3 regions of the Bradyrhizobium sp. HKCCYLRH2015 genome follow, and region 1 is predicted to be linked to each of the others. Evidence: predicted binding sites of a transcription regulator. Region 1 holds the regulator's gene; each other region holds the start of a gene.
What was found. Region 1 encodes LexA, which represses DNA repair genes until DNA is damaged. Its sites were predicted from a motif close to TGTTCNNNNTGTGTTCNG; they were not measured.
Positions count from the first base shown of each region.

Region 2: ACQR1H_RS08400 (helicase-related protein) is a predicted target of LexA. The motif match lies at 1,414-1,431, and genes of this name have one in related genera.
Region 3: ACQR1H_RS13435 (single-stranded DNA-binding protein) is a predicted target of LexA. The motif match lies at 2,322-2,339, and genes of this name have one in related genera.

Region 1 covers NZ_JBNPUO010000014.1:919-8,721, forward strand. Annotated here, with positions in the region: gene ACQR1H_RS31125 (hypothetical protein) at 1-272, shown strand, start outside; gene ACQR1H_RS31130 (alpha/beta hydrolase) at 321-1,310, opposite strand; gene ACQR1H_RS31135 (MBL fold metallo-hydrolase) at 1,323-2,255, opposite strand; gene ACQR1H_RS31140 (LysR family transcriptional regulator) at 2,340-3,293, shown strand; gene ACQR1H_RS31145 (molybdopterin molybdotransferase MoeA) at 3,505-4,716, shown strand; gene lexA (transcriptional repressor LexA) at 4,922-5,620, shown strand; gene ACQR1H_RS31155 (hypothetical protein) at 5,911-6,351, shown strand; partial or broken gene ACQR1H_RS31160 (hypothetical protein) at 6,527-6,783, shown strand; partial or broken gene ACQR1H_RS31165 (ComEC/Rec2 family competence protein) at 6,738-7,803, opposite strand, start outside.
Region 2 covers NZ_JBNPUO010000003.1:75,068-86,459, forward strand. Annotated here, with positions in the region: gene ACQR1H_RS08390 (hypothetical protein) at 1-189, shown strand, start outside; gene ACQR1H_RS08395 (DUF3108 domain-containing protein) at 258-1,034, shown strand; gene ACQR1H_RS08400 (helicase-related protein) at 1,573-5,130, shown strand; gene ACQR1H_RS08405 (RNA-binding S4 domain-containing protein) at 5,204-5,461, shown strand; gene fdxA (ferredoxin FdxA) at 5,575-5,913, shown strand; gene ACQR1H_RS08415 (CarD family transcriptional regulator) at 6,412-7,242, shown strand; gene ACQR1H_RS08420 (AraC family transcriptional regulator N-terminal domain-containing protein) at 7,373-8,263, opposite strand; gene ACQR1H_RS08425 (SDR family NAD(P)-dependent oxidoreductase) at 8,398-9,153, shown strand; gene ACQR1H_RS08430 (N-acyl homoserine lactonase family protein) at 9,188-9,973, shown strand; gene ACQR1H_RS08435 (M48 family metalloprotease) at 10,067-11,392, opposite strand, start outside.
Region 3 covers NZ_JBNPUO010000004.1:511,624-523,015, forward strand. Annotated here, with positions in the region: gene gyrA (DNA gyrase subunit A) at 1-938, opposite strand, end outside; gene ACQR1H_RS13430 (DUF2306 domain-containing protein) at 1,110-1,508, opposite strand; gene ACQR1H_RS13435 (single-stranded DNA-binding protein) at 1,661-2,161, opposite strand; gene ACQR1H_RS13440 (outer membrane protein) at 2,624-3,367, shown strand; gene ACQR1H_RS13445 (outer membrane protein) at 3,561-4,316, shown strand; gene ACQR1H_RS13450 (outer membrane protein) at 4,600-5,385, shown strand; gene ACQR1H_RS13455 (outer membrane protein) at 5,598-6,338, shown strand; gene ACQR1H_RS13460 (outer membrane protein) at 6,625-7,269, shown strand; gene uvrA (excinuclease ABC subunit UvrA) at 7,547-10,609, shown strand; gene ACQR1H_RS13470 (hypothetical protein) at 10,792-11,118, opposite strand; gene ACQR1H_RS13475 (hypothetical protein) at 11,342-11,392, opposite strand, start outside.

The DNA.
Region 1 (7,803 bases):
GCGCTTATCTCGATCAGCGGCGCGAAGACGGCCAGCTCGCGGATTCCTGGCTGCGCACGCACATCCGCATCGGCGGCGAGATCGTCAAGATCGCGCCGTGCTCGATGACCATCGTCGGCACGCTCGCCGAGTGGTCGCAATGGACCGGCGTGACCTTCGATCGATCGGGTGAGATCGAGATCCCCTGTGCTCTCGTGCCTGTGCTCGCGTCGGTCGCGCACGACCATGCCGCCTATGTCGAGCCGAATGTCTGGATTCGACATCCGCTCTAACAGACCGCACGAAAGCCGTCCGCCCGTTGCAGATCGTCCGCGCCATGATCAACGCGCCGGCACGGCGCGTTCGTCGAGAAATCCGATCACTGCATCGAACGCCTGCTGTCGATTCCGTTCCATCAGGACCATGTGCGTGCCCTGGCCGATCTCGACCAGGCGCTTGTACGGCGCGCTCGCGAGTCGAACGAACAGGTCGTGCGCCATCTCGAAGCTGACATCCACATCCCATTCCGCCGAGAGCAGGAGAACCGGGCAGTTGATGCTGCCGGGATCATAGGTCGGCCTGGCCGCGGTCCAATGCGCGCGGACGTCCTGTACCGCGCCCGAGGGCGCGCGGATCGCGTCGGGGTACGGCGAGTCCGGATCGGTCGCGAGCGTCGCCTGCGCCCAGGTCTCGAACCAGCCGTCCGGAATCAGCTTGTCCCGCGCGTGCTCCGGAGCGGCGCCGCGCCATGCCGCCTCGAACGCGCGCGGGGTGACGATCCGATAGGCGCCGAGCGGTCCGCCGGCGTCGATGCGCAGCGGCTCGCTCGACAGCCAGAGCGGCGTCACCAGGATCAGCTTCTCGAGCTTCGCGTTCGCCGCGCTCGCGAACATGCCGGCGATCGTGGCGCCCCAGGACATGCCGAGCACATTGACGCGCGGGATATCGCGATGCCGGCGGATGAAATCCACTGCGGCAGAGAAATCGTCCACGGCGGTCCACGCATTGGCCAATGGAGAACCTTCCTCTGGCGCGCGCGACATCTCCGGCGGCCGGCTGGAGCCGCCGTAGCCGCGCGCGTCGACGGCCCAGACGTCGTAGCCGGCCTGCGCCAGCACATCCATGAAGGAGGCGCCATCGACCGCGACGTCGAACAGGCTCGCAGACGAAAAGGTGGCGCCGTGCATCATCACCAGCGTGCGCTCGGCCGAGAAGCGTTGCAGGTCGTGCCGGCGCTTGTTGATGAGCTGAAGCTGGACGTCGGACACCGGACCTTCGATCAGGCGGCGCTCGGAAACGATGCGCGAGGAGAACGTTGCATTATCGATCATGGCCATCTCGGATCAGGCGAAGTGCCAGGCAAACCGGTCGCCGTCGCGGCTGACGCGCCCGGCCGAGGACTCGGCGAAATGGGTGGTGAACACGAGGGAGCCGGTCTCCGCGGCATGGTTCATCGCCCATAGCCGTGAGGTCCGCGCCGCCTCCGGGAATTCGCAATAGACCGAATTCCAGTCCGGATGCGCGACCTGCATCGGATGATGCAGCACATCGCCCCAGAACAGCGCGCGCTCGCCACGCGAGCTGAAGCTGATGCAGGCGTGATCGATGCTGTGACCGGGGCTCGGCACAAAACGGAAGCCGTCGACGACCTCGCTGCCATCGACCGTGATCTCGCGCGCGAGGCCGGCCTCGACGATCGGCAGCACGCTGTCTTCGTAGACCCCCGGCATCGGTGGATGCAGCATGGGTCCGAGCCCGGCCGCGTCCCTGATCGCGGCGTTCGAGCCGTCGCCAGCCGAGAGGGCGGCGACATAGGCGCGCTCTCGGCCCGAGAAAACGTGCCGGGCGTTCGGAAACACCGGCATCCAGCGGCCATCGGCAAGCTGCGTATTCCAGCCCACGTGATCCGCATGCAAATGCGTCATCAGGACGAGGTCGACATCGTCGGGGGCGACGCCGGCCGCCCGCAATCGGTCGAGGAACGGCTCGTTCAGGCGATGCAGAACGGCCGCGCCGGGCCGCTCCTTGTCGTTGCCGGTGGCCGTGTCGATCAGCACCACGCGCTCCGGCGTCCGCACCAGCCAGCTATGGATGCTCAGGCGCAGCGATCCCGTGCGCGGATCGACCGATCCCGGCCCGAAACGGCCGCGTTCGCGGGCAATGCTGGCGGCGTCCACGCCTGGAAACAGAAACTCGCCCTCGACCGCATCGAGACCGATCTCGAAAATCCTGCTGATGGTGGCGTCCCCGACGCGATAGGTCGTGATGTCCTGCATGTTTGGCGGCCTCGATCCGAACGGTGATCTTGTCTGGGCCGAGATCTACGATTAGGTCATGCATTCCTCAAATCGATCCAACTCATGCAGTCCATCGATCATTTCGATCTTCGCTCCTTCGACCTCAATCTGCTGGTCGCGTTCGACGCGCTGATGCAGGAGCGCAGCGTGACACGCGCGGCGGCGCGCCTGAAGGTGGGGCAGCCGGCGATGAGCCATTCGCTGTCGACGCTTCGCGTGCTGCTGCAGGATGAGCTGTTCGTCCGCGTCGGCACGATCATGCAGCCGACCCCCAAGGCTGCGGTGCTGGCCGGACCGGTTCGGGCGGCGCTGGCCCAGATGCAGGCTGCGTTGCACGCCGCACCGGAGTTCGACCCAGCGACCGAGCAGCGCACCATCCGCTTGGGATTCTCGAGCGAGGTCGAGCTGCTGCTGATCCCCGAACTCACGGCGGAGCTGCGTCGAACGGCGCCCGGCGTGCGGCTTCTCAGCCGTCCGACCGAACGCAACGAGGTGCATCGTCTGCTCGACGAGGGCGCCTTGGATGTCGGCGTCGGCTGCTTCGAGGCGGTGGCGCTGCGGCACCGATCCCAGTTCCTGTTCGAGCAGGCGCTGAGCTGCGTCTACAATCCAAAGCGCATCGCGATGAAAACACCGATCGGCCTGGATGCCTATCTGTCGCTTCCGCACGCACTGGTGACGCTGACCAACAGCCTGCAGGGCTGCCTGGAGGCGGCGCTGGATGAGATCGGCACCGAGCTCAACGTGGTCTCGGCCTCCTCGGATTTCCTCAGCGTGCTGGCGACGGTGGCCGCGTCACCGGTGATCACCACGATCCCGACCCGGATGGCAAGGCTCTACGGACCCCGGTTTGGGCTGGCGCTCTGTCCGGCGCCGTTGAAGTTGCGGCTGCCGGCGGTCTCGATGGTCTGGCCGCTGCAGCTCGATCGTGACGCGGCATCGGTCTGGCTGCGGAACATGGTGGCGGACATCCTGCACACCACCGAGCGCGCCGCCTGTCGCGCGGCTGCCGGATAGCTCCGTCGGGACTCCGTGTGCACGTGAGCAGATCGCGACTGCCCCCCGGCATGATTGCAGAGTCTCTCGCGCGATCGTGAGGCGGCGGGCCACGCGACGCACCTTCAGACGATCGGAAAGCCGGGAGCGGCTTAGGCTCTTGGCCACCCCGTGCGCGTTCGGTTAGAAGGCGATTCAGTCGATCTGCCCGTCTTCGTCCGAAGGTAATCCCATGGCCCTGATGCCGGTCTCCGATGCGTTGTCCGCGGTGCTCGCCGGCACCGAGCCGCTGGCTGAGGAAATGGTCGGGCTGGACGAGGCCTATCACCGCATCCTGGCCCGCGACCTCGCGGCGCTGCGGACGCAGCCGCCCGAGGCGATGTCGGCGATGGATGGCTATGCGGTGCGCGCGGCCGACGCAGCCAAGGCCAAGGCGCGGCTGAAGGTGATCGGCGAGGTCGCGGCGGGACGGCCGTTCGATCGCGTGGTCGGGCCCGGCGAGGCGGCGCGGATCTTCACCGGCGGCGTTGTCCCCGCAGGCGCCGACGCGGTGGTGATCCAGGAGGACACGATCGCCGAGGACGGCCATGTCGTGATCACCGAGGCCGCGATCACAGGCCGGCACATCCGGCCGGCCGGCGTCGACTTCCACCAGGGCATGGTGCTGCTGAAGGCCGGGCGCCGGCTCAGCGACCGCGACCTATCCCTGGCGGCCAGCATGAATCATCCGGCGCTGCCGGTGCGGCGGCGGCCGAAGGTGGCGCTGCTCGCCACCGGCGACGAGCTGGTGATGCCGGGCTCGACGCCCGGCCCGGGGCAGATCGTCTATTCCAACGGCTACGCGCTGCGGGCGCTGGTGCGCAGCGAGGGCGCGACGCCGATCGATCTCGGCATCGCCGCGGATACGATGGCGGCGACGGTCGCTGGAATCCGGCGCGCCCGCGCGGCAGAGGCCGACGTCCTGATCACGACCGGCGGCGCCTCGGTCGGCGATCACGACCTGGTCAAGCAGGCGCTGGAGGCCGAGGGCGTCGAAATGGCGTTCTGGAAGATCGCGATGCGGCCGGGCAAGCCGATGATGCACGGACGGCTCGGCGACATCAGGGTGATCGGACTGCCCGGCAATCCGGTGTCGTCCTATGTCTGCGCCATCCTGTTCATGGTGCCGCTGATTCGGCGCCTGCTCGGCCGCGACGAGGCCGTGATGCCGCGCGAGACCGCCCTGCTCGGCCGCGAGTTGGGGGCGAACGATTCGCGCGAGGACTATCTGCGGGCGCAGCTCGAGGAGCGCGCCGACGGCACGCTGGTAGCCACCCCAGTGAGCCAGCAGGATTCGTCGCTGCTCGGGAACCTCGCGCTGTCGCAGGCGCTGGTGATCCGGCCGGCGTTTGCGCCGAAGGCGCCTGCCGGCAGCCCGTGCGAGATCCTGCGCCTGCCGAACTGAGCCGCTTCCCCGGTAAAGCCCGGTCCGTTCATCATATTTTTAGGATTGCGGAACACACATCGAACATATAGTGTCCGTTCATGATTTGTTTTTAGTATGTTGCGGGCGACGCGATGACGGTCCGACTCCAGGGCGCTCTCAGCCGGCTTGTGCTCAAGGCGCAGCTCCTGGACTCGGACAACAACAAACCGGGGACCAGGTCGAAATGCTGACGCGCAAACAGTACGAACTTCTGCGGTTCATCAACGAGCGGCTCAAGGAAGCCGGCGTGCCGCCGTCCTTCGACGAGATGAAGGATGCGCTCGATCTGCGTTCGAAGTCCGGCATTCATCGCCTGATCACGGCGCTCGAGGAGCGTGGCTTCATCCGCCGGCTGCCGAATCGCGCCCGCGCGATCGAGGTGATCAAGCTGCCCGAGCTGTCGCAGGCCGCGGGCAACCGTCGCGGCTTCACGCCGTCGGTGATCGAAGGCAATCTCGGCAAGGTGCGCACCAGCACTCCCGCGCTAGACGATGGCGAGCGCCCTGTCGCGGTGCCGGTGATGGGCCGCATCGCCGCCGGTACCCCGATCGAGGCGCTGCAGACGCGCAGCCACACCATCAGCGTGCCTGCCGACATGCTCGGCAACGGCGATCACTATGCGCTCGAGGTGCGCGGCGACTCGATGGTCGATGCCGGCATCCTCGACGGTGACATGGCGCTGATCCAGCGCAACGAGACCGCCGACACCGGCGACATCGTGGTGGCGCTGATCGACGATGAGGAAGCGACCTTGAAGCGCTTCCGCCGCCGCGGCGCATCGATCGCGCTCGAGCCGGCCAACACCGCCTACGAGGTGCGCATCCTGCCGCCGAACCGGGTGAAGATCCAAGGCAAGCTGGTCGGGCTGTACCGCAAGTACTGATCGCGAATGGGATCGGTCGATCGGCGGCGGGCGCACGCGCTGTCGCCGCCGAGCGAGAAGCCAGCCAAGCTGGAAGCAGCCAGCAAAATACGCCACACGCGAATGCACTTCATGATGTGCAGCGCGGCATGCTCAAACGCTTGTGATCGGCCGCGGGCACACGCGATGCAGATCAGCGCAGAATTGCCGCGAAGCGCGCGCTAACATCACCATCGATGTCCACTCTGATAGAGGCCTGCGCCTGTCCGGGGGGAGCGTGGGTCGGCTATCTCTCAACGAGGAGCGATCCGATGTGTGACTACAGCCTCCATGCGGTTGCGTCCCGTCCCGCCAAGGTCGGCGAGACGTTGATCTCGATGACCTTCCGTGGCACCGCCACCCGCGGCTTCGCGTTGGAGAGCGAGCCGACCGTCGCAGTCTGCATGCTGCCCGGCACCGAGTTGGCCTTCGCCGAGGACGTCCGCTACGACAGCCGCTGGCTCTGGACCCGGACGATCCGCGAGCGCGTCGCGAAGTTCAACAGCATCGAGACGCACATTCCCGATCGCCATCACGACGCGATCGAGTTCGCCGACGGCCGCCACGTGCTGGTGACCCAGCTCTGCGAGGGCCAGCGCGTCACCGTGCTGCAATTGCCGGTCAGCAAGCAGCCGGCAGAGCGCCGCCCGGACATCGCCGAGGACGTGCCGACGTCGCAGGCCACACCGATTCGCCGCATCAGCATCACCTGAGGGTCTGCGCGTCGGCATTTCTGTCGGTCGTGAGCGCGCTTTCGAAGGTGGGAGACTTGGTCAACTTGGGTTCTGCAAGCGCAAAGTCCTCTCGGGCGAATCTCACGCCCCGGCATCGCATCGGATAGGAACGACATCCCTCGGCCGGCATTGTTTGCCGGGGGAGCTTGCTGCCGTGGTCAACAAGATCGATTGGAACAAGGCCGGCCGATCACCGAGCCCGGCCGCTATATGCTTGCGTTCGGATGGCTGACGGTCACGGCTGATGACGTCGCCATCTGGCAACGCTATCCGGGTGCTGCGTTCACGCTGGTCGAAGGGCCCTCGCTGTTCGATGGACCAGACGACACCGAGTATCATCTCGGCACCTTCGAGCTGCCCGGCGCTCAATCCTGCTCGCCCTGCTCCGTCTCCGGCGGCGTCGCGTCCTGAAGCCGCGCGGCCGGCGCACGCGGCGTCAGCGTCGTGTCGAACTCGCCGGCCTCGGCGGGCGCCGGCCACCATGGGCGGTCGGTGCCGCCGGCACGCGCCGGCGTCACGGCGAAGCCTATGCCCTGCTGCACCAGCAACAAGGCGCCCTGCTGCCGCAGCCGCTCGCGATCGATCACGGCCGCCGCGCAGGATGACGGCGCGGCGCGCGCGGTGACGATCAGCGCGACACGGGCGCAATCGTCGGCGAGCGCCTCAGCGCGCAAGGTCATGGCGGCGAAGCGGCCGTCGGCCATCGCGACCACGCAGCCCGCCTCGTCGCAGGAGACGCCATCGGCGAGCGAGGCGTCCGCCGGCAGCCGGGCATCGGCGTCGGCCGCGAGCCACTCCTTGGTGGCGAACACATCCTTGCCGGCGCGCATCACATGCAGGCGTCCGTCACGGCCGCGCACCGCCACCGCGCGCCCATCGCCGGCGACCAGGACGTCGGGCAGCGGCGTCGCGGCCGCCCAGGCGGTGGCGGCCAAAAGCCCCATGGCGCCCAACCAGCGCAGCGGTGTGCGCAGCAGGCCGATCAGGATGACGCCCAGGCTGGCCAGGATCAGCGGGCCGATGCCGAAGGCCGGGATGCGCCCGACCGCGCCCGGCAGCGCCGCCACCCAGCGCGTCACCGCGATCATCCAGTCGATGCCGAGGCCCATCAGCGACCACCAGACGCCATCCAGGCCGAACGGCGCCGCCAGCAAGCCCATCAGGCCGGCCGGCATCACCAGCGCCGAGACCACCGGCATCGCCGCGAGATTGGCGAGCACGCCATAGGGCGTCACGCGATGGAAATGGAAGGCGGCATAGGGCGTGGTCGCGAGCCCGGCGATCAGCGAGGCCAGCAGCAGCATCGCGAGCTCGCGCCCGCCCCACAGCGCGACGCGCTGCGTCGTGGAGCTGTCCGGCGTCGCGAACAGCCTGGGCAGGCCGAACTGCACCAGCGCGACCAGGCCGAGCGTTGCCGCGAACGACATCTGG
Region 2 (11,392 bases), on a different contig from region 1:
CGCGGCTCGGTTCCGGCAGCGCTGCGGACGACGGTTCTGAGTGCTGTTCAGGCGCAAAGCGCTGGACAAACCGCCATTGTCGGACGGTTCGCGTTGTTTGAAGGCGTTTTTGGCTTAAGTAGCAAGGACGGCGCGTCGGATCGGTCCGGCGCTCAGGCAGGCGGATCGGCAGGATCATTCGTCACGTGACCATCATCTCGGTTCCCTCATTTCTCTCGGGCCGCCTGGCCGCGGCCGGGGCAGCGCTCTGCCTGTTGTTGCTGGCGCAAGGCGCCCAGGCGCAGGCTCGGTTGGACGCTCAATACGAGGCTTCCCTGGCCGGCATCCCCGTCGGCAAGGGCACCTGGGCGGTCGAGATCGGGGATGATCAGTATGGTGCTGCGGCTCAGGGCGGCACCGCCGGCCTGCTCAAGAGCTTCTCGCAAGGATCGGGCACGGGCTCGGTGCAGGGACGCGTCGTCAACGGCGCCCTGGTCGGCCAGAGCTACCAGGCCTCGACCTCCACGGGAAAGAAATCGGAGCAGATCCGCATCAATCTGCAGAACGGCACCGTGAAGGACTTCGCCATCGAGCCGGCGCCTCCAGTCGATCCCGACCGCATTCCGGTGACGGATGCCCACAAGCGCGGCGTGCTCGATCCGATGACGGCCTCTCTGGTGCGGGTGCCGGGCAATGGCGAACTGCTGTCGCCGGACTCCTGCCGCGGCGCTGCGCCCGTGTTCGACGGCCGCATGCGCTACGAGCTCAAGCTCGACTACAAGCGCATGGAGAACGTCAAGGCTGACAAGGGCTATCGCGGTCCGGCGCTGGTCTGCGCGATCTACTTCACGCCGGTCGCGGGCTACATCCCGGACCGGCCGGTCATCAAATATCTGGCTCAGGCCCGCAACATGGAGATCTTCTTCGTGCCGATCGCCGGCACCCGCGTGCTGGTGCCGTTCAAGATGGTGATCCCGACCCCGCTGGGGACCGCGATGCTGGAGGCGACGTCGTTCATCACCCAGGCGGCGCCGCACGTCGCCAAGACCCAGTAGCGCCTCGTATCGCTGCTCCTCCACATCCGAATCTCGTCGCTGTGGCACGGCCCCGTCAGCGGCTGAGCCGCAACAGCGGCCGTGGCGTGAAGGTCTGGCGGCATGCCGTCCGCTCTCGCTTGAATGCGATGGAGATTCCGCGTTGACCTCCGATTTGCCGGTCCCCGTATGGATGCTGTCTGCTGCGCGTGAATCCGTTTGACTCTTCCCTGATTCTGATTCGACTCGGGACGCCCTGAAATGCGCGCCAGTTCCATCGCGAAAGCGTTGCTTGTGGAGCCCGCGAAAACTTGATCTAGTGCTGGCTTGATCGCAGAGCGCGAGATGTTGCGGTGAACGAAGCCTGAAAGCCGACAGAGTCAGCGATTCCTTCGCGATTCGTTCTCAAGGCGTTCCGAAGCTTAAGCTGCGGCACTATATGCGTCACAATGTGAGACAGGGGTCAGCATCTCAGCCTCTCCAGACACACGACAATTCCGCATCCGTCGCGCGTGAACGACGCGCTTCCAACGCCGGCTTCGAGACCCACATTTAACGAATGGCTTTTTCGTCCTCTTCGGCTGCCTCGCCTTTCGAGCGCACGTCCGACCGTGCTCCCGGAAGCGGCGTCACCGCCGTGCTCGGCCCCACCAACACCGGCAAGACGCATCTGGCGATCGAGCGCATGCTCGCGCATTCCTCCGGCATCATCGGACTGCCGCTGCGGCTGCTCGCGCGCGAGGTCTACAACAAGATCGCCGATCGCGTCGGCAGCGAGGCCGTCGCGCTGATCACCGGCGAGGAGAAGATCAAGCCGAAGAACCCGCGCTATTGGGTGTCGACGGTCGAGGCGATGCCCAGGGATCTCGACGTGTCGTTCCTGGCCGTCGACGAGATCCAGATCGCGTCCGATCTCGAGCGCGGCCATGTCTTCACCGACCGCATCCTCAATCGCCGCGGGCGCGACGAGACGCTGCTGCTCGGGGCTGCGACGATGCGCCCCATCATCGAGCGGCTGTTGCCCGGTGCGTCGATGGTGACACGGCCACGATTGTCGCAGCTCGAATTCGCCGGCGACCGGAAGATCACGCGGCAGCCGCGCCGGACCGCCATCGTGGCGTTCTCGGCTGACGAGGTGTACGCCATCGCCGAGCTGATCCGCCGCCAGCATGGCGGCGCCGCCGTGGTGCTGGGATCGCTGTCGCCGCGCACGCGCAACGCGCAGGTGGCGATGTTCCAGAACGGCGACGTCGACTATCTCGTCGCCACCGATGCGATCGGCATGGGGCTCAACCTCGACGTCGATCACGTCGCCTTCGCATCCGACCGCAAATATGACGGCTATCAGTTCCGCCGGCTCACGCCGTCGGAGTTTGCCCAGATCGCCGGCCGTGCCGGACGCGCGACGCGTAACGGCACGTTCGGCACCACCGGACGTTGTGCGCCGTTCGAGCCCGAGCTGGTCAATGCGCTCCAGAACCACACCTTCGATACCGTGAAGGTGCTGCAATGGCGCAACTCCAGGCTTGATTTCGCGTCCTTGAGCGCGCTCCAGGTCTCCCTGGCGATTACGCCGGGGCATGACGCGCTGACGCGCGCGCCGACCGCGGAGGATCTGCGCGTGCTCGATCATGCCGCGCGCGATGCCGAGGTGCGCGACATGGCGCATGGCGCTGAAGCGGTCGAGCGTCTCTGGGAAACCTGCCAGATTCCCGACTATCGCAGGCTGTCGCCGGCTGCCCATGCGGAGCTGGTGACCACCGTGTTCGGCTTCCTGATGCAGAAGGGGCGTATTCCGGACGCCTGGTACGCGGCCCAGGTCGATCAGGCCGACCGCGTCGATGGCGACATCGATACGCTGTCGGGGCGGATTGCACAGATTCGCACCTGGACCTTCGTGGCCAACCGGCCCGACTGGCTGCGCGACCCTGATTATTGGCAGGGGATTACCCGCGAACTCGAAAATAAATTGTCAGACGCCCTTCATGAACGGCTCACGGAGCGTTTCGTTGATCGTCGTACCAGTGTATTGATGCGGCGCCTGCGGGAGAACAGTGTTTTGAATACGGAAATCGGCAAGACCGGCGAAGTGATCGTTGAAGGGCACGCGATCGGCCGCCTGGATGGATTCACCTTCGCGCCCGACGCCGCCGAAGCCGGCTCGGAGGCCAAGGCCTTGCAGGCTGCTGCCCAGAAGGCGCTGGCCGGCGAGATCGAGGCGCGCGCCGAGAAGCTGTCCGGCGCGCCCGACGAGCACATCGTGCTCACCGCCGACGGCACGATGCGCTGGACCGGCGACGCGGTCGCCAAGCTGGTCGCGGCCGACGACGCGCTGCATCCGCGCCTGCGCATCATCGCCGACGAGCGGCTGACGGGTGCTGCGCGCGACAAAGTCCAGGCGCGGCTCGATCTGTGGCTGAAGACGCATATCGAGAAGCTGCTCGGCCCGCTGTTCGAGCTGTCCAAGGCCGAGGACATCACCGGCATCGGCCGCGGCATCGCGTTCCAGCTCGTGGAGGCGCTCGGCGTCATCGAGCGCGCCAAGATCGCCGCCGAGATGAAGGATCTCGACCAGCCGTCGCGCGCCACCTTGCGCAAATATGGCGTGCGCTTCGGGGCCTATCACATCTACGTCCCGGCACTGCTCAAGCCGGCGGCGCGCGCGCTCGCCGCGCTGCTGTGGGCCGAGAAGCAGGGCAATGTCGACATGTCCGCGCTGACCGGCGCCCAGCATCTGGCGAGCTCGGGCCGTACCTCGTTCCCGGTCGACAAGGCGCTGCCGCGCGATGCCTATCGCGTGCTCGGCTATAAGCAGGCCGGCGAGCGCGCCGTGCGCGTCGACATCCTGGAGCGGCTGGCGGACCTGATTCGTCCCGCCCTGGCCTGGCGCGACAATGCGCCGGGCGAGAAGCCGGCCGGCGCCTTCGACGGCCGCGGCTTCGTGGTGACGCAGGCGATGACCTCGCTCACCGGCTCGGCCGGCGAGGACTTCGCCTCCATCCTGCGCGCGCTCGGCTATCGCATGGAGAAGCGTCCGCCGCTGCCGCCCAAGCCGATTGAGAAGCCCGTCGAGGCTGCTGCCATCGCGGAAGCTGCTGCTGCCGAAGCCGCTCCGGCAGATGCGCAGGCTGTGCCGGGCGAGGACCTCGCAGTTGTCGCCGGCGAGCCGGCCGACGAGCAGGTTCCCACCGTCGCGGAGGCCGCCGTCGCTCCGGTGACCGAGCAGGCCGTCGCCGTGCCCGCGATGGTCGGTGAGGAGCAGCCGGAAACCACGTCGGGATCGGCCCTGGCATCGCTGCCGACCGTCGATTTCGTCACGCCGGATGTGGCGGACGCCGCTTCCATGGCCGAGACGGCTGCCGAAAGCGTCGTCGCCGAGGCGGAAACCGCCGTCGCTGCGGATGCGCCGCAGCCAGAAGCCGCGGAGGCCGTTGCGAACGAGGCAACAAGCATCGGCGACGCTTCGGCTGAAGCTGCCGCGGCGGAAACTGCTGCTGGATCGACCGCCACCGAGGCTTCTCCCGCCGAGGCCTCGCCTGCTGCCGAGCCCGTCCTGGTCGAGGTCTGGCGGCCGGGCGGGCGGTCGGAGGAGCGCAGGCCGCGCCACGACCATCATCATCGCGGCCGGCCCAACCGTCCGCAGCATGAGCGCGGGCAGGGGGGCGGCGGCGGTCAGGCATCGGCCGGGACCGCTCCGGCCGAGGGCGGCGAGGCGCGCGAGCGCCATCACCGCGGCCATGGCCGGCGCGACCGGATGAAAGAGTTCGGCAAGGACTTCCGCAAGGGTCCGCCGGAGGCGGGTGCGGCGCCAGCCGAGGGCGCATCGGCGCCGGCGCGCGAGGATCGCGGGCCGCGCCGCGATCATGATGCCAAGGGGCGCGACCAGAACCGGGATCGCAACAAGGGCGGCAAGTTCGGGGGCGACCGCGAGGGGCGCGGTGGCCGCGACTTCGGCAAGGGCGGCCGCGACAAGCGCGACAGCGGCCCGGCGCTGCGGCCCTACGCATCGAGCAGCGGCGGCGGCCGGGATCGCGACCGTCCGGTCGATCCCAATTCGCCGTTTGCCAAGCTTGCTGCGCTCAAGGAGCAGCTCGCGGGGAACAACCGCAAGGACTGAGCGGCAAGATCGGTTGGCAAGATTGGTTGGAAGGACAACGCCGACGTCCGACACCCCGTCAGAGCGCCAGCGCATCGACAAATGGCTGTGGCATGCGCGGCTGGTGAAGGCGCGCACCAGCGCCGCGGCGCTGGTGTCGTCGGGGCATGTCCGGGTCAATGGTGTGCGCGAGACCTCGCCGGGCCATGGGGTGAAGACCGGTGATGTGCTGACCATCGCGCTCGATCGCAGCGTGCGCGTGCTCAAGGTGACCGGCTTTGCCGCGCGTCGCGGCGACGCCGCGTCCGTGCGCGGGCTCTACGACGACCTCGAAGGTCGCGGCCGAAGTTGATTGGTTGCGCCGGCGCAATTCCAATTCAGTTCTTCGCCCCGCTTCACTTGCGGCACACCACGTCCTGCGCTAGTCCAAGCCAGCCGATTTGTCGATCCGTTCCGGAGCCCTGGATGACTTACGTCGTCACCGAAAACTGTATCAAATGCAAATACACCGATTGCGTTGAGGTCTGCCCGGTAGACTGCTTCTACGAGGGCGACAACATGCTGGTGATCCATCCGGACGAATGCATCGATTGCGGCGTGTGCGAGCCGGAATGCCCGGCCGACGCGATCAAGCCGGATACCGAGCCGGGGCTGGAGAAATGGCTGGGCGTGAACGCCGAATATGCCAAGTCCTGGCCCAATATCACGCAGAAGAAGGACCCGCCGGCGGATGCCAAGGAGCACGACGGCGAGGACGGAAAATTCGAGAAGTATTTTTCATCGAAGCCGGGCGCCGGAGACTGACGGGTCACCTCTGCGCTGGCGCGAGAGCGGCGCCGGCAATTCTGCCGCTGGCCGTGGCTGATTGGAATCGCCACGCGGAAACAATGGCCTAGAACGAGATTGCGGCGAGCGGGAACCGCCGCATGAGTTGTTCTATTCCGGCACGCTTCACTTAACCCTAACTTCGTGGACCCGTCACAATACCGCCCCTGCGGCCTCTAAATCATTGATTTTTGCGGTAAATGTGCTATATATAGCACATTCTCAGAGCCGAACCCGGCCATGCGTACTTTTTTTGGCCGCCCTTTTAGGTTCCCGCAACATCAAACAGGGGCGTGGCAGTTCCGCGCGCAGGCTGTGTCACAGAAAACGCGTAAAAAGAGTGCTTCCAAGAGTACAAAAAAAGCCGCCGCGGCCAGCCGCAGCGTTTCCAAGGGCCGTGCCCGGGCTCCTGTAAAGGAGATTCGGGCTGCCGCGAAGGCCTCGGCTGCCAAGTCCACCAAGAACAAAAGAAGCGCAATGCCTGAAAAGACTGCCAAGACTGCCGCGAAAGCATCCGCCGCGAAGACCACTCTTGCAAAGGACTCTGTTGCCAAGGCTGCGCCCGCCAAGGCCGCCGCTGCGCCCAAGGCTGCCACCAAGACCGCCATTCCTGCGGCTGCTGCCCCTGTTGCCAAGCCCGCCGTCGCCGCCAAGCCGGCTGCTCCCGTCGCGGCCGCGCCGCGCGTCGAGGAGAAGAAGCTGCCGACCCAGCGCCAGGGCTTCAAGACCAACGAATTCGTCGTCTATCCGGCTCACGGCGTCGGCCAGATCCTGGCCATCGAGGAGCAGGAGATCGCGGGTGCGAAGCTCGAGCTGTTCGTCATCAACTTCATCAAGGACAAGATGACGCTGCGCGTGCCGACCGCCAAGGTCGCCAATGTCGGCATGCGCAAGCTGTCCGACCCGGCGCTGGTCAAGAAGGCGCTGGAGACCCTGAAGGGCCGCGCCCGCGTCAAGCGCACGATGTGGTCGCGCCGCGCCCAGGAGTACGAAGCGAAGATCAATTCGGGCGACATCGTCGCCATCGCCGAGGTCGTGCGCGACCTGTATCGCTCGGAGTCGCAGCCGGAGCAGTCCTACAGCGAACGCCAGCTCTATGAAGCCGCGCTCGACCGTCTGTCGCGCGAGATCGCGGTCGTGCAGCACTCGACCGAGACCGAGGCCGTCAAGGAGATCGAGACGCAGCTCGCCAAGAGCCCGCGCCGCGGCGCCAAGACCGAAGCCGATGCGGTCGCCGAGGGCGATGCGGAAGGCGAGGGTGATGACATCGACGGCGACGACACCGCCGTGGCCGACGAGGCCGCCTGATCGACCGTTCAAGCGTTTTCGAATTAGTTGCTTACGAAAGCCCGGCCGCAAGGTCGGGCTTTTTGTTTGCCTGGCTCAAAGGGGACGCTGTCGAGACCGGCAAGTCCCCGGCACGGCACCCGCACGCAGCTCACGCAACAGCTTCGACTTTGGCCTGTGCCGCCTTGATGTCTTGCACCGGCGGACGGCCGAACAGGCGACGATATTCGCGCGTGAACTGCGGCACGCTTTCGTAACCCACGGCGAACGCCGCACTGCTCGCGCTGATGCCTTCGGCCAACATCAGCCGGCGCGCCTCGATCAGCCGAAGCTGCTTGTGGAATTGCAGTGGCGACAGGGAGGTGTGTCTGCGGAAGTGCTGGTGGAAGGAGGACAGGCTCATACCCGCGACAGCCGCGAGCCGCTCGACCGGCAGGGCCTGGGTGAACTCGGCGCGCAACAGGGCTACCGCACGGGCGATGCGCTGGGCGTGGCTGTCGGGGCCACCGAGCCGGCGGATCGCCGCGCCGTGCCGGCCGGCGAGCAGCCAATAATGCATCTCGCGCAAGAGTTGAGCCTGCAGCACCTGCAATCCGGCAGGACGATCGAGCAAGCGCATCAGGCGTAGCGCCGCGTCCGTCACTTCCGCGTCGGTCGGCTCGACCCGGACGGCAAGACCGTCCGTCGCCGTCGTGCCGTCCATCTGCAGGATTAGCTCCGCGATCAGCGCCGAATCGAGCTCCAGTACCAGCGACAGATAGGGCGCCGCGCGGGTCGCGCGCGTGATCTGGCTGACGGTCGGCACGTCGGCGGTGATGATCAGCGAATCGCCTGCGGAAAACGTCAGTCCCTGCAGCCCCATCGTGACCTGCTTGCTGCCCTGCACAACCTGGCACACCAGCGGCCGCGAGATGGCGTAGACGAGCTCGCTCGGTGCGGTCGCGCGCACCGTCGTGAGTCCGGGGATCGGGGTCCTGGCAATCCCGGCTGTATCGGCGTGGACAGCCGCATAGCGGCCGACGGCATTGAGCAGGCTGGTCATGTCCGCAACTTAGCCCGCTCTCGCTCTCCACACACCCGATTTGGAGGATCAGGCAAGGAACGGCGCGGTTCCGGCAACTCCGCCGGTGGTCGGTGTCCAATATCCGACCAGTCAAACCCGACCGGAGAAAAATCATGACCAGGATCGCACTCGTGACCGGCGCCAGCCGCGGGCTCGGCCGTAGCGCCGCGCGTCATATTGCCCATCGCGGCAGTGACCTCATCCTCACCTATCAGAACCGGGCCGAGGACGCGGCGGCCGTCGTCGAAGAGATCGAGGCGATGGGCCGCAAGGCGCTGGCCTTCCAGCTCGACACCGGTGATGTCGCCGCCTTTGCGCCGTTTGCGGAGACCCTGCGCGGAGCGCTGCGCCGGACTTGGCAGCGCGACACGTTCGACCACCTCGTTAACAACGCCGGCCATGGCGACCATGCGTTGATCGCCGACACAACGGAGGCGCAGTTCAACCGACTGGTCGATGTTCACTTCAAGGGCGTCTATTTCCTGACCCAGGCGCTGCTGCCGCTACTTGCCGATGGCGGCCGCATCGTCAATCTGTCGTCCGGCCTGACGCGGGTCTCGTTTCCAGGTTATGCGGCCTATGCGGCCGCGAAAGGTGCAGTGGAGGTTCTCTCCCTCTATCTGGCGAAGGAGCTGGGCAGCCGCGGCATCGCGGTGAACACCGTGGCGCCAGGGGCGATCGAAACCGACTTCGGCGGCGGTGCGGTGCGCGACAATCCCGAGATCAACAGGGTGTTCGCCAGCATGACTGCGCTCGGCCGCGTCGGCGTGCCCGACGATATCGGCCCGATGATCGCGAGCCTGCTGTCCGAGGACAACCGCTGGATCAATGCGCAGCGAATCGAAGTCTCCGGCGGCCAGGCGATCTGATCGAGCCCGCAAGCAGGAAATTGCCGTGAGCGCCATGACTGGACAGTCGGGAACGATCAATCGTCTGTACGTGCTCGATGCCGGCAAGGCGATCGCGCCGGATCGGTCCGTCTATACGCCGGGCAAATGGCAGGGCGAGCCGGTGACGCTGAGCTGCCATGCCTATCTGCTGCAGCGACGGGGCGAATGGATCCTGTGGGACACCGGGATCGACGAGAGGCTGGCCGATGCGCCGGAAGGCCGGATCATCGCCCACGGCATCAGAGGCCTCGTCGCTAAGCCTCTCACTGCTCAGCTTGCTGAAATCGGCCTCGCGCCGGCCGATGTCGCGATGGTGCTGCTGTCCCATGCCCATTTCGATCACATCGGCAATGCCAGGCTGTTCCGCGATGCGCGCTGGTACATCCAGCGGCGGGAGCACGCGGCGATGTTCGGCAAGGACTTCAGCACCTTCGGCTACGCGCCATTGCTCTACGATTGCCTCCGGCAAGCCCGCCTCGAATTGATGGACGGGGATGTCGATCTGTTCGGTTACGGTTCGGTGCGCGTCATCTCAACGCCTGGCCATACGCCGGGCCACTGCTCGCTGCTGGTGCGGCTCGCCGGCTCCGGGGCGGTCCTGCTATCGGGCGACGCCGCGCATGACCGCTACAACATGGCGCATCGCTGCGTGCCTACGATGAATGCAAGCGCCGAGGCGACCCTGACATCAATGGAGCGGATCGCCGCCATCGTCGATGCAGAGCGCGCGCAGCTGTGGCTCAACCATGATACGGCGCAGTCGGCGGGGCTTGCGCACGCGCCGGCGTATTTCGACTAGGGGGGCGTTCACTCGTCCGTCCGCCCCTCGACCGATCAGCCGAGCTGCTCGAGCGAGCGGCAGCCCTGAGGGTTTGCTCAGGGGAAATCGCGCTCACTCCACCACGATCTTGACGCGGTCGCGGACCTTGACCTGGGCGCGGGCGTCGAGGCCGTTCAGCACGCGGAAGCGCTCGACCGGGCGGTCGACGCCGGTCATGCGGTGCGCCAGCGATTCCACCGTGTCGCCCGGCTGCACGGTGATCACCTTGATGCGCAGCGGCCGCGCCGACTGGATCTCCTCCAGGCTGAGCCGGCGGAACGAGTTCACCGTCTCCCGCGCATTGCGCTCGCTCTCGGTGGTCTTCTGCCGCGAGGCGAAGATGAAGCGGTAGACGTCGCTGCCGACGCGCAGCGCATAGACCTTGAACTGCCAGGGATCGCCGCTCGCCGTCGTGGAGGCCGCCGGGAAGCCGTTGATCGTCAGCTCCTCGGTCGCCGACTTGTCGACGTTCTCCATCCAGCCGGAGTTCAGATAGTCGCCGAGCGTCTGCTGCGCCGGCACGCGCACGACGTCGAAGCGCATCGCCTGGGCGCCGCCCTCGCGTACGCCGATCACCGCCTGCGCGGTGTTGTCGAGCGTGAAGTTCTCCGGCGCCTGGAAGGTGAAGCCGAGCTTCGGATGCAGGAAGCGCCGGCCGCGCACGAAGCCCTCGCTCGGGTCCTCGCCATAGACGATGTTGTCGACTGCAGCCAAGTAGGTCTCGCGGTCATGCTCCCTGGCCTCGGGGGAGACGTATTGCTTGGCGATGGCGGCGGCGTTCTGCACCCGCTCCGGCGTCGCCGGATGCGACGACAGGAAGTCCTGCGCGCGCGGGTCGATCGCGACCTTGCCGGCCTTCAACTCTGCGTTGCGCTCCATCGAGGTCAGGAAGCGCGCCGCGCCGTAGGGATCGAACTTGGCCTTGGCGGAGATGCCGACGCCGATGCCGTCGGCCTCGAACTCCTGGGTGCGCGAGAAGCTCGCCATCGTCAGCTTGGTCTTGGCGAGCGCCAGCGCCGTCAGGTCCGGATCGTTGCCCATGTCGGAGACGACGCGGGTCACGACCGCAGCCTGCCGCGCCTGGTCCTCGCGGATCGCAGCATGGCGCGCCAGCACATGCGCCATCTCGTGGCTGAGCACCGAGGACAATTCGGAGGTGTCGTTGGCGAGCGCAATCAGCCCGCGCGTCACGTAGAGCTGGCCGGTCGGCAGCGCGAAAGCGTTGACCGCACCGGAGTTCAGGATCGTGACCTTGTAGCCCTGGTCGGGGCGATCGGACACAGCCACCAGCCGGTCGACGATCTTGGAGATCAGGCCCTCGAGCTGAGGATCCTCATAGGCGCCGCCATAGGTTGCAAGAATGCGCTCGTGCTCGCGATCGCTTGCCGGCGTCGTCTG
Region 3 (11,392 bases), on a different contig from region 1:
ACGACGCGGTAGCCGTCGCGGTCGCTTTCGTCGCGCAGGTCGGCGACGCCTTCGATCTTCTTTTCGCGCACCAGTTCGGCGATGCGCTCGACCATCGTCGCCTTGTTCACCTGGTAGGGAATCTCGGAGATGATGATCGCCTCGCGATCCTTGCGGATCGTGTCGATCGTCACCTTGCCGCGCATCATGATCGAGCCGCGGCCCAGGTGATAGGCCGAGCGGACGCCGGCGCGGCCGAGGATGATGCCGCCGGTGGGGAAATCCGGCCCTGGAATGATGTTGATGAGGTCGTCGATCGTGAGCGCGGGATTGTCGATCAGCGCGATGCAGGCATCGATCACCTCGCCGAGATTGTGCGGCGGGATGTTGGTGGCCATGCCGACCGCGATGCCGCCGGCGCCATTGACCAGCAGGTTCGGATATTTGGCCGGAAGAACCGACGGTTCCTTGTCGGAATTGTCGTAGTTGGCCTGGAAGTCGACGGTGTCCTTGTCGATGTCGTCGAGCAGCGGAATCGCCGACTTGGCGAGCTTCGCTTCGGTGTATCGATAGGCCGCGGGGGGATCGCCGTCGACGGAGCCGAAATTGCCCTGGCCGTCGATCAGCGGCACGCGCATCGAGAAGTCCTGCGCCATGCGCACCATGGCGTCGTAGATCGACTGATCGCCATGCGGATGGTATTTACCGATGACGTCGCCGACCACGCGCGCGGACTTGACGTATTTCTTGTCGGGCGTGTGCCCCTGCTCGTACATCGAATACAGGATGCGCCGGTGCACGGGCTTGAGGCCGTCGCGCGCATCGGGCAGCGCTCGCGACACGATCACGCTCATCGCGTAATCGAGGTAGGAGCGCTTCATCTCGTCGAGGATGGAAACGGGACGAATGTCGGAAGGTCCGCCCGGCTCGCCGGGCTTCTCATCTTCTTTATCGGACAAAGGGGATACCGGTCGGTTTTGACACGCGAAAATCGCTTGGAATCATATAGCGCATGGCGCTGCCGCTAGCCACCCCCAAGGGGGTTCGGAGCGCGCTTTTTCTGCTCGCCTTTCCAGGGACTTAACCGGTTGCCGCGGCCGCCCATGGCAGGCTCCGGGAACCCTGTTTGGCTATGGGCCGAAGACCACCTTGTGCATGATCCGTCCAGGCATGAGCGTGAACAGTCCGGCAATCACGAGGGCGCCGGAGAACAGCGTGATCATGGCCCGGCGATGGGCCGCCACCCGATGGCGGTGCGCAGCCCACACCGCAAGCGGCAGCACGGCCAGCGTATAGATCGACAGCAGGTGGATCGGGCTGAAAGGACCCACCAGCCGGATGGTGTGAATCCAGAACGAGCTGGCCGCAACGGCAGCCATGAGGGCGACCCAGATCCAGCCGAGCGTTCGATGCGGCAAGGTCCCTTTCGGGGCTGCGAACTGGAGCAGCCCCAGTGCGAACGCCGTCATCGCGGCGACCGCGTGCAGCAGGACGGCGGGTTCGGCGGCGAGCAGCGGTGCGAAGCTCATGCAACACCCCGGTGGTCAAGTTACGCACAGCTCAGGCAAACCAAACGTCAGACGCGCGCGATCGTCTGCAATGCGAGACCCGAGGTGATCGCCCCGGCTCCCGTCCCGTCACGGACGAAAGCCACCTTGTATCGACCGAGGACGCACGCGCCTCAGAACGGAATGTCGTCGTCCATGTCGCTGTTGCGTCCGCCACCGCCGGCCGAAGCAACGGCGCGGCGCGGCGGCGCCATCGACGGACCGCTGCTGCCGAAATCGCCGCCACCCATGTCATCGGAGAAGCTGCCGCCACCGCCGCCGCCCCGGCCATCGAGCATCGTCAGGGTGGAGTTGAAGCCCTGCAGCACGACCTCGGTCGAGTACTTCTCGACACCGCTCTGATCGGTCCATTTGCGGGTCTGCAGCGCGCCCTCGATGTAAACCTTGGCGCCCTTCTTCAAATACTGCTCGGCGACCTTGCAAAGACCCTCGTTGAAGATCACCACGCGGTGCCACTCGGTCTTTTCCTTGCGCTCGCCGGTCGCCTTGTCGCGCCACGTTTCCGACGTCGCAATGCTCAGATTGGCGATCGGCCGCCCATCCTGCGTGCGCCGGATCTCGGGGTCCTTGCCGAGATTGCCGACCAGAATCACCTTGTTCACACTACCCGCCATCACCACTCTCCCGCGGTTCTCGATCATCGGACCGGCCGTCCACACCGGCCTCACGGCGTCCGGTGGCTAACCCTTCCTCTCGCGGCGGACCCTATACGGTTGCCGCGCGGTCCACCCGCCCCGTCCATTGCTTATCCACATATAGCAGGCGGATCGCCATTGTTCCAGTTTTGTTCGTATCCATATGACTACAACCATGCGTCGAGTTCCATGGAACTCGAAGGAACCGAAAGTTCCCTTTGCGGAACCCGGAAAAAGTTCCCCTAATCACGAAAAAGGGATTAACTTTCATAAAGTTAGCGCGCCCCACTTCCTCCTCGCCTGTGGCTTTTGGGAGACGGTATCCAGGGTTGAATCGCGTATATTTGCGGACGGATTGGGGCCGCAGGCGTGGTCGCACCAACTTCACAGACGAGCGTCTCCGGGGACCATTTTGGAGACGCCCAACGCGGGAGACTTGGGATGAAACGAATTTTTCTGGGAGCTGTCAGCTTGATGGTTTTGGGGGCGCTGACGCCGGCGGGAGCCGCCGATCTCGCCGCCCGCCCGTACACGAAGGCCCCGGTGATGGCGCCGGCGCCGCTTCCGACCTGGGCCGGCTTCTACCTCGGTCTGCAGGGCGGCGGCGGCTGGGGCCGCAGCGATGAGACCTTCTTCGGTGCGCCGAATACAGCCATCTTCGCCGGGACGCAGCGTTACGACATCACCGGCGGCTTCGCCGGCGGCGTGATCGGCTACAATTGGCAGGTCGACAACATCGTGTTCGGCCTCGAGGGTGACTACCACTGGGCGGACATCGACGGCCGCTCGGCCGTGGTCAACGCTGGCGTCGGTGACACCTACTTCACCAAGCTGCGCGGATTTGGCGACATCAAGGGCCGGCTCGGCTGGGCGATGGGCCCGGCGCTGCTCTTCGTCAGCGGCGGTGCCACGGTCGGCGATCTGCAGCACCGCTACGATGGCGTTCCGGGCAATGTCTTCGTGCAGAACGACTGGCGTTGGGGTTGGACCATCGGCGCTGGCGCCGAATACATGTTCGCGCAGAACTGGTCGGCCAAGGTCGAATACAACTATCTCGACTTCGGCAAGAGCTCGATCCAGTACTCCCCGGTCGCGACCAACCGCTCGGAGTGGAGCGACACCGTCCATACCGTCAAGGCCGGCATCTCCTACCACTTCGGTGGTCCGGGCATGTCGCGCTACTGATCGCACGCCAAGAGCGAATATGTCGAAAGGCCGGCCTCGCGCCGGCCTTTTTTTGCGTGCCAGAACCGGTACTTGCCGAGCCGTTGTGTCCTTTGGGTGACGGCTTTTTACGGCGGAAGGGGCTATCAAGGTCCGGCGGGTGGGCGTTGGTGAGAGCGTGCGTGCGGGCGTCGGACTTGGTTTGGGGAATGCGATGAGAAGGCTGTTGCTGGGGGCGACAACTTCGCTGGCGCTGGGGATTGCGCCGGCCATCGCTGCCGATCTGCCCGCGCGCACCTTCACCAAAGCGCCTGCGATGATCACAACGATCTATGATTGGAGTGGTTTCTATCTCGGCCTGAACGCCGGCGGCGCATCCTCCCGCACCTGCTGGACCAACAAGGTCAGCTTCGCAGGTGTCGCTGCGACCAACGCCGAGGGTTGCCACGATGCGACCGGCGCGCTGGCGGGCGGCCAGATCGGCTATCGCTGGCAGGCTGGCGGCTGGGTATTCGGCGTCGAAGGTCAGGGCAACTGGGCCAACCTCAAGGGCAGCAACACCAGCCAGTTCGCCCCGGCCGTGACCAACCAGACCAAGATCAACGGCATCGGCGTGTTCACGGGCCAGGTCGGCTATTCCTGGAACAACGTGCTCTGGTACGTAAAGGGCGGCGCCGCGGTCGCAAGCGAGAAGTACAACGGTCTCGCCACGGCAACGGGCGCGGCTCTCGACCAGTCCAGCGCCACGCGCTGGGGGGCTGCGGTCGGCACCGGTGTCGAGGTCGGCTTCGCCAAGAACTGGTCGGTCGCAGCCGAATACGAGCACCTGTTCATGGGCAACCGCACCCTGGGCTTCTCCGGTGTTCCCGGCGGAGCCGCGGGCCGGACCGATGCGGTCGGCCAGGACGTCGACATGGCGACGGTCCGCGTCAACTATCGCTGGGGCGGTCCCGTCGTCTCCAAGCACTGACCCTCGAGGATAGGCACTCGAAGACTGGCGCGCTCGAAGACTGGCACTCGAGGCCTGACGCGCCAGGCGCTCACCATGCGTGCCCTCGGACAGCTCCACGATCGGCGCGACGGCCGCGATCTTTACCCGCGCTTAAGCACGTTCGACACATCCCGCCGCACGCCTGCTGCCGATCACGAGTTTAGAAAGCAGTCTCTCCTACAACCAGCCACAGGCCACCTTCGCGTGGGCCCGGATCGGAGGGATCCGGTGCGAGGACAGTTATGGGACTGGGGAGAGACGAATGCAGAAGACGACCTTGATCTTGACCGCTGGAGCCGCGGCGCTGGGACTGGCGCCGGCCTCCGCGGCCGACTTCGCGACGCGCCCTTACAGCAAGGCGCCGCCGCCGGCCTATGTCACGCCGCTGCCGAGCTGGGCCGGGTTCTACCTCGGCGTCAATGGCGGCGCCGACTGGAGCCACAACTGCTGGACGCTCAATCGCGTCGGCGGCGTGCCGGTCGTGCCGACCCAGTCCGAAGGCTGCCACAATGCCTCGAGCGGACTCATCGGCGGCCAGGTCGGCTATCGCTGGCAGGCGGCGAGCTGGGTGTTCGGCGTCGAGGCCCAGGGCGACTGGACCGACCTGAAGTCGTCGAACGCGAGCACGGCTGCGCTGGCTGCAGGCATCACCAACACCACCAAGACCGATGCGATCGGCCTGTTCACCGGCCAGGTCGGCTATGCCTGGGGCAACGTGCTCTGGTACGTGAAGGGCGGCGCGGCCGTCACCCACAACAAATACACCGGCACGGCGAATGCGGCTGCGCCCTTCCCGGTCGGCACGCAGCTGGATTCCGCCAGCGAGACCCGCTGGGGCGGCACCGTCGGCACCGGCGTCGAGTTCGGCTTCGCGCCGAACTGGTCGGTCGCCGTCGAGTACGACCACCTGTTCATGGGCTCGCGCGACATCAGCTTCCCGGCCACCGCCACCGTGCTGTCGCGCGTCGACACCATCAAGCAGGACATCGACATGGCGACCGTCCGAGTGAACTATCGATTCGGAGCGCCGATGGGCACCCGCTACTGAAAAAAGCCGCCACTCGCACGCATTCGGAAAGGCCGGCCTCCACGCCGGCCTTTTTCGTGTCAACAGCCCGGCAGCGTCGCGGCGTTTTTGTGCTAAATATATGATTTATAACGCTTTTTCGTTTCTGTGGCGGGCGCGTTACAGCGTCTCCGGGATGCCCTGTGTATGACTTGCCCATCGCTTGTCATTCCAACCTCCCGGGGGAGAATTTGATGAAGAAGTTGCTTGTGATCACGACGGCCCTCGCCGGCGTCGCGGCCGCCACGTCCGCGTCGGCGGCCGACATGGCGGCACGGCCCTACACCAAGGCGCCGCCCATGGTCGCGCAGATCCTGAGCTGGTCGGGCCTCTACGCCGGCATCCAGGGCGGCGGCGGCTGGGGCACCAGCAAGGAAACCTTCCTTGGCCGCTTCAATGCGCCGGGCTTCCTGGGCACCCAGAACTACAACACCAATGGCGGCTTCGTCGGCGGCGTGCTCGGCTACAATTGGCAGGTCGACAACGTCGTGTTCGGCCTCGAAGGCGACTATCACTGGGCCGACATCAACGGCCGCTCCGCAGTGGTCAATGCCGGCGTGGGCGACACCTTCTTCACCAAGCTGACCAGCTTCGGCGACATCAAGGGCCGCCTCGGCTATGCCGTCGGCCCCGCTTTGTTCTTCGTCAGCGGCGGTGCGGCGGTGGGCCAACTGCAGCACCGCTACGACGGCGTGCCGGGCAACGTCTTCAGCCAGACCACCACCCGCTGGGGCTACACGGTCGGGGCCGGCGCGGAATACATGTTCGCCCCGAACTGGTCAGCCAAGCTCGAGTACAACTATCTCGACTTCGGCAAGAGCGCGATCCAGTACAGCGCTTTCGCGACCAACCGCTCCGAGTGGAAGGACACCGTCCACACCGTCAAGGTCGGCCTCAGCTACCATTTCGGCGGCCCGGTCATTGCCAAATACTGATACCTGCAACCGACAGGTTCCGAGAAAGGCCGGCGAAAGCCGGCCTTTTTTGTTGCACCGATACCACCGTGCCGGCTCGCCACACACGGAACCAAGCAATTGAGTAACATAGGCTTTCTGGAACTGGGCCGTAAAAACGCGGTTTGGCCGCGAGTGTGTCTTCAGGGTGACGGTATTCCGTACGGAACCGGGCTATAGGAACCTCGTCAACTTGAACGGGTGAGTCTGTTTCGTGCGTAAGCTTATCGGTGCGATGCGGACTTCGAGGAATAAACTGGAGACTGGAATGAAGAAGATCTTGCTCGCGACCGTGGCCCTGGCCGCCCTGGCCGCTCCCGCTGCCGCCGCTGATCTCGCCGCACGCCCGACCTACACCAAGGCCCCGGTTCTCGCGCCGGTGCAGACCTGGACCGGTTTCTACATCGGTGCGATGGGTGGCTACGCCAATGAGGATGCTGACTTTGCGGCCATGAAGGGCGGCTTCGCCGGTGGCACCGTCGGCTACAACTGGCAGCAGGGTGCTGTCGTGTTCGGCCTCGAGGCCGATGCTGCCTGGGCTGACATCAATGCCTCCGTCGGCGCGCTTGGCGTGACCGCCGAATCGAAGATCCGTGACTGGGGCACCGTCCGTGGCCGCATCGGTTACGCCTTCGGCCCGACCCTGCTGTACGCCACCGGCGGTTACGCCTGGGCCGACAACCGCATCTCGCTGACGGCTCCCGGCGTCGCCGTTTCGGACAGCAAGATCCACTCGGGCTGGACCGTCGGCGCAGGCGTCGAGTACATGTTCGCCCCGAACTGGTCGCTGAAGGGCGAGTACCTCTACAAGAGCTTCGGTGGCGAGAGCTACACCTTCACCGGCCTCGGCACGCTCGCGACCGGCACGCTCAACGTGCATTCCGGTCAGGTCGGCATCAACTACCACTTCTAAGAACGTCGCCTCCGGGCCAACGCACACAGCCTCCGCTCTGCCAGAGCGGAGGCTTTTTCTTTGCGGGATCGCGCACAGGGCCGGACGGAACCGGCAGCCTCCTGCCATTCGCTGCCATTCCCTGAGCGCATTGTTGATGATTCGCTGACGGTACTGGAAATCCGGCCACGTTCTTCCTACGTTCCGACGATACCTTTTCCCCCTGGCGTCCGATGGCCGGCTCCCGGCGAAACGCGCCTGCAACGATGGCGCGACTCTGCGCCGTGGGACGATCGCCATGGATGAAGTGCTCAAGGCCAAGCAGCGCGCGCAAGCCAACCAGTCGAGCCTGCGGGCCATCACCATCCGCGGCGCCCGCGAGCACAATCTGAAAAACATCGACGTCGAGATCCCGCGCGACAGGCTGGTGGTGTTCACCGGGCTGTCCGGCTCCGGCAAATCCTCGCTCGCCTTCGACACCATCTATGCCGAGGGCCAGCGCCGCTACGTCGAATCGCTGTCGGCCTATGCACGCCAGTTCCTCGAGATGATGCAGAAGCCGGATGTCGACCAGATCGACGGCCTGTCGCCGGCGATCTCGATCGAGCAGAAGACGACCTCGAAGAATCCGCGCTCGACGGTGGGCACCGTCACCGAGATCTACGACTACATGCGCCTGCTGTGGGCGCGCGTCGGCGTGCCCTACTCGCCGGCCACCGGCCTGCCGATCGAGAGCCAGACCGTGTCGCAGATGGTCGACCGCGTGCTGGCGCTGCCCGAAGGCACCCGCCTCTATCTGTTGGCCCCGGTCGTGCGCGGCCGCAAGGGCGAGTACAAGAAGGAACTCGCCGAATATCTCAAGAAGGGCTTTCAGCGCGTCAAGATCGACGGCACCTTCCATGAGCTCGCCGAGGCGCCCACGCTCGACAAAAAGTTCCCGCACGACATCGATGTCGTCGTCGACCGTATCGTCGTGCGCCCCGATATCGGCCAGCGCCTGGCGGAGAGCTTCGAGACCGCGCTGAAGCTCGCCGAGGGCTTGGCCGTGATCGAGTTCGCGGATGCAGCCCCTTCCTCGTCATCACCGGGCCGCGCCGAAGGCGCGAGACCCGGTGATCCATCCTCTTCGAAGGAGATGGATGGCCGGGTCAAGCCCGGCCATGACGAGAAGAAGAAGGTGGCCAAGATCCACGACAAGAGCGGGCCCGAGCGCATCCTGTTCTCCGAGAAGTTCGCCTGCCCGGTGTCCGGCTTCACCATCCCCGAGATCGAGCCGCGGCTGTTCTCGTTCAACAACCCCTATGGCGCGTGCCCCGAATGCGGCGGCCTCGGCGTCGAGCAGCACGTCGATGCCGACCTCGTGATCCCCGACAAGGACGTCACGCTGCGCAAGGGCGCGATCGCGCCGTGGGCCAAGTCGTCATCGCCCTACTACCTGCAGACGCTGACCGCGCTGGGGAAGTTCTACAAGTTCACGCTCGACACCAAGTGGAAGGATCTGCCGAAGAAGACGCAGAACGCGCTGCTGCACGGCTCCGGCGACGACGAGATCAAGTTCACCTATGAGGACGGCGTTCGCGCCTACGACACCAAGAAGCCGTTCGAGGGCGTGATCACCAACATCGAGCGCCGCTTCCGCGAGACCGAGAGCGAATGGGCGCGCGAGGAGCTCGGCAAGTACTTCAACGACGTGCCCTGCGCCGGCTGCAAGGGTTTCCGGCTCAAGCCCGAGGCGCTGTGCGTCAAGGTCGGCGGCAAGCACATCGGCGAAATCAGCGATCTCTCCGTCAAGGCTGCCGGCGAATGGTTTGCCGAGGTGCCGAAGGCCCTGAACGCGCAGCAGACCGAGATCGCCACCCGCATCCTCAAGGAGATCCGCGACCGCCTGACCTTCCTGCTCGATGTCGGCTTGAACTACCTGACCCTGGCGCGCTCCTCCGGCACCTTGTCCGGCGGCGAGAGCCAGCGCATCCGCCTGGCCTCGCAGATCGGCTCGGGGCTGACGGGTGTGCTCTACGTGCTGGACGAGCCGTCGATCGGCCTGCACCAGCGCGACAATGCCCGCCTGCTCGACACGCTGAAGCGGCTGCGCGACCTCGGCAACACCGTGATCGTGGTCGAGCATGACGAGGATGCCATTCGCCTCGCCGACTACGTGCTCGACATCGGCCCCGGCGCCGGCACCCATGGCGGCAACATCGTCGCCGAGGGCACGCCGGCCGAGATCATGCGCAATCCGGCGTCGCTGACCGGCAAATATCTCACCGGCGAGCTCGAGGTCGAGGTACCCGAGCGGCGGCCACCGAACCATCGCCGCACCATCAAGGTCGTCAACGCCCGCGGCAACAATCTGAAGAACGTCTCCGCCGAGATTCCGCTCGGCCTGTTCACGGCGATCACCGGCGTGTCCGGCGGCGGCAAGTCGACGCTGCTGATCGACACGCTGTACAAGGCGATCGCGCGCAAGCTCAACGGCGCCAACGAGGCGGCGGCGCCGCACGACCGCATCGAGGGCCTGGAGCACATCGACAAGATCATCGACATCGACCAGTCGCCGATCGGCCGCACGCCGCGCTCGAATCCCGCGACCTATACCGGCGCGTTCACGCCGATCCGCGAGTGGTTCGCCGGCCTCCCCGAATCCAAGGCGCGCGGCTACGAGCCCGGCCGGTTCTCCTTCAACGTCAAGGGCGGCCGCTGCGAGGCCTGCCAGGGCGACGGCGTCATCAAGATCGAGATGCACTTCCTGCCCGACGTCTACGTCACCTGCGACGTCTGCAAGGGCAAGCGCTACAACCGCGAGACGCTCGACGTGCTGTTCAAGGGCAAGTCGATCGCCGACGTGCTCGACATGACCGTCGAGGAGGCCGCCGAGTTCTTCAAGGCGGTGCCGCGCGTGCGCGACACCTTCGAGACGCTGCGCCGCGTCGGCCTCGACTACATCCATGTCGGCCAGCAGGCCACCACGCTCTCAGGCGGCGAGGCGCAGCGCGTCAAGCTCGCCAAGGAATTGTCCAAGCGCGCCACCGGCCGCACGCTCTATATCCTCGACGAGCCGACCACGGGCCTACACTTCCACGACGTCAAGAAGCTGCTGGAAGTGCTGCACGAGCTGGTCGCCCAGGGCAACACGGTGGTCGTCATCGAGCACAATCTCGAGGTCATCAAGACCGCCGACTGGGTCATCGACCTCGGCCCCGAAGGCGGCGACGGCGGCGGCGAGATCGTCGCCTGGGGTCCGCCCGAGGACATCGTGAAAGCGCCGCGCAGCTACACCGGGCAGTTCCTGAAGCCGGTGCTGGAGAAGTCAGCCAAGCCGAAGAAGCGCACGCGCGGAGCGGCGAGCGAGGCGGCGGAGTAGTTCCGTCGCGCCGTCATTGCGAGCGAAGCGAAGCAATCCAGGGCCGAACCCGAGCCTCCGGATTGCTTCGTCGCTTTTTGTCCCTCGCAATGAGGGGCGCGATGGATAAACGTCCTCTCCAAAAAGCGAAGCCCGCCGCTCGATCACGAGCGGCGGGCTTCGTCTGTCTGCTCACGTACAACTCACCAGCGATAATACCCGCTGCGCGTGCCGTTGTTGTTGCCGCCGGGCCCGACATCGCCCTGGGTCGAGCTCGGAGTCGGATGGTTGGTGCCGTTGTAGCCGGCGCCCCAGCCCGGGCCGTCATACGGGCCCGGCGCGACCGCGACGTAGCCTTCCTCATAGACCGGACCCGGCGCCCAGGCGAAGGAATCGCGGTAGGCGTAGGTGCTGGTGACCTGCCCGCCATAGCCGTAGCCACCCGGGCCGTACTCGCCGGCTGAAGCGGCGGCGGTGCCGGCAACCAGCGTGACCGCGGTCAAGGCCGCCAAACCAAACATGCGCGTCATGAACTTGCTCCTTCGTTCCTAATTATCGCGGAGCAAACAACGTGAGGACCCTGCCGGTTCCGCGGCAGGTCACGACAATGCTGCGACACAACGCTTCGCTCACATTGCCGCGATTGAATGATCCAACGCGGCTGTCTCTCGGTAGCTCCTTGCGGAAGACAAGCCCGCCGCTCGTGTCCGGGCGGCGGGCTTGTCGACTGGACGCTGACTTATCTGACAGCGATTACCACTGACGATAGACGCCGGTCAGCGTGCCGTTGTTGTTGCCGGACGG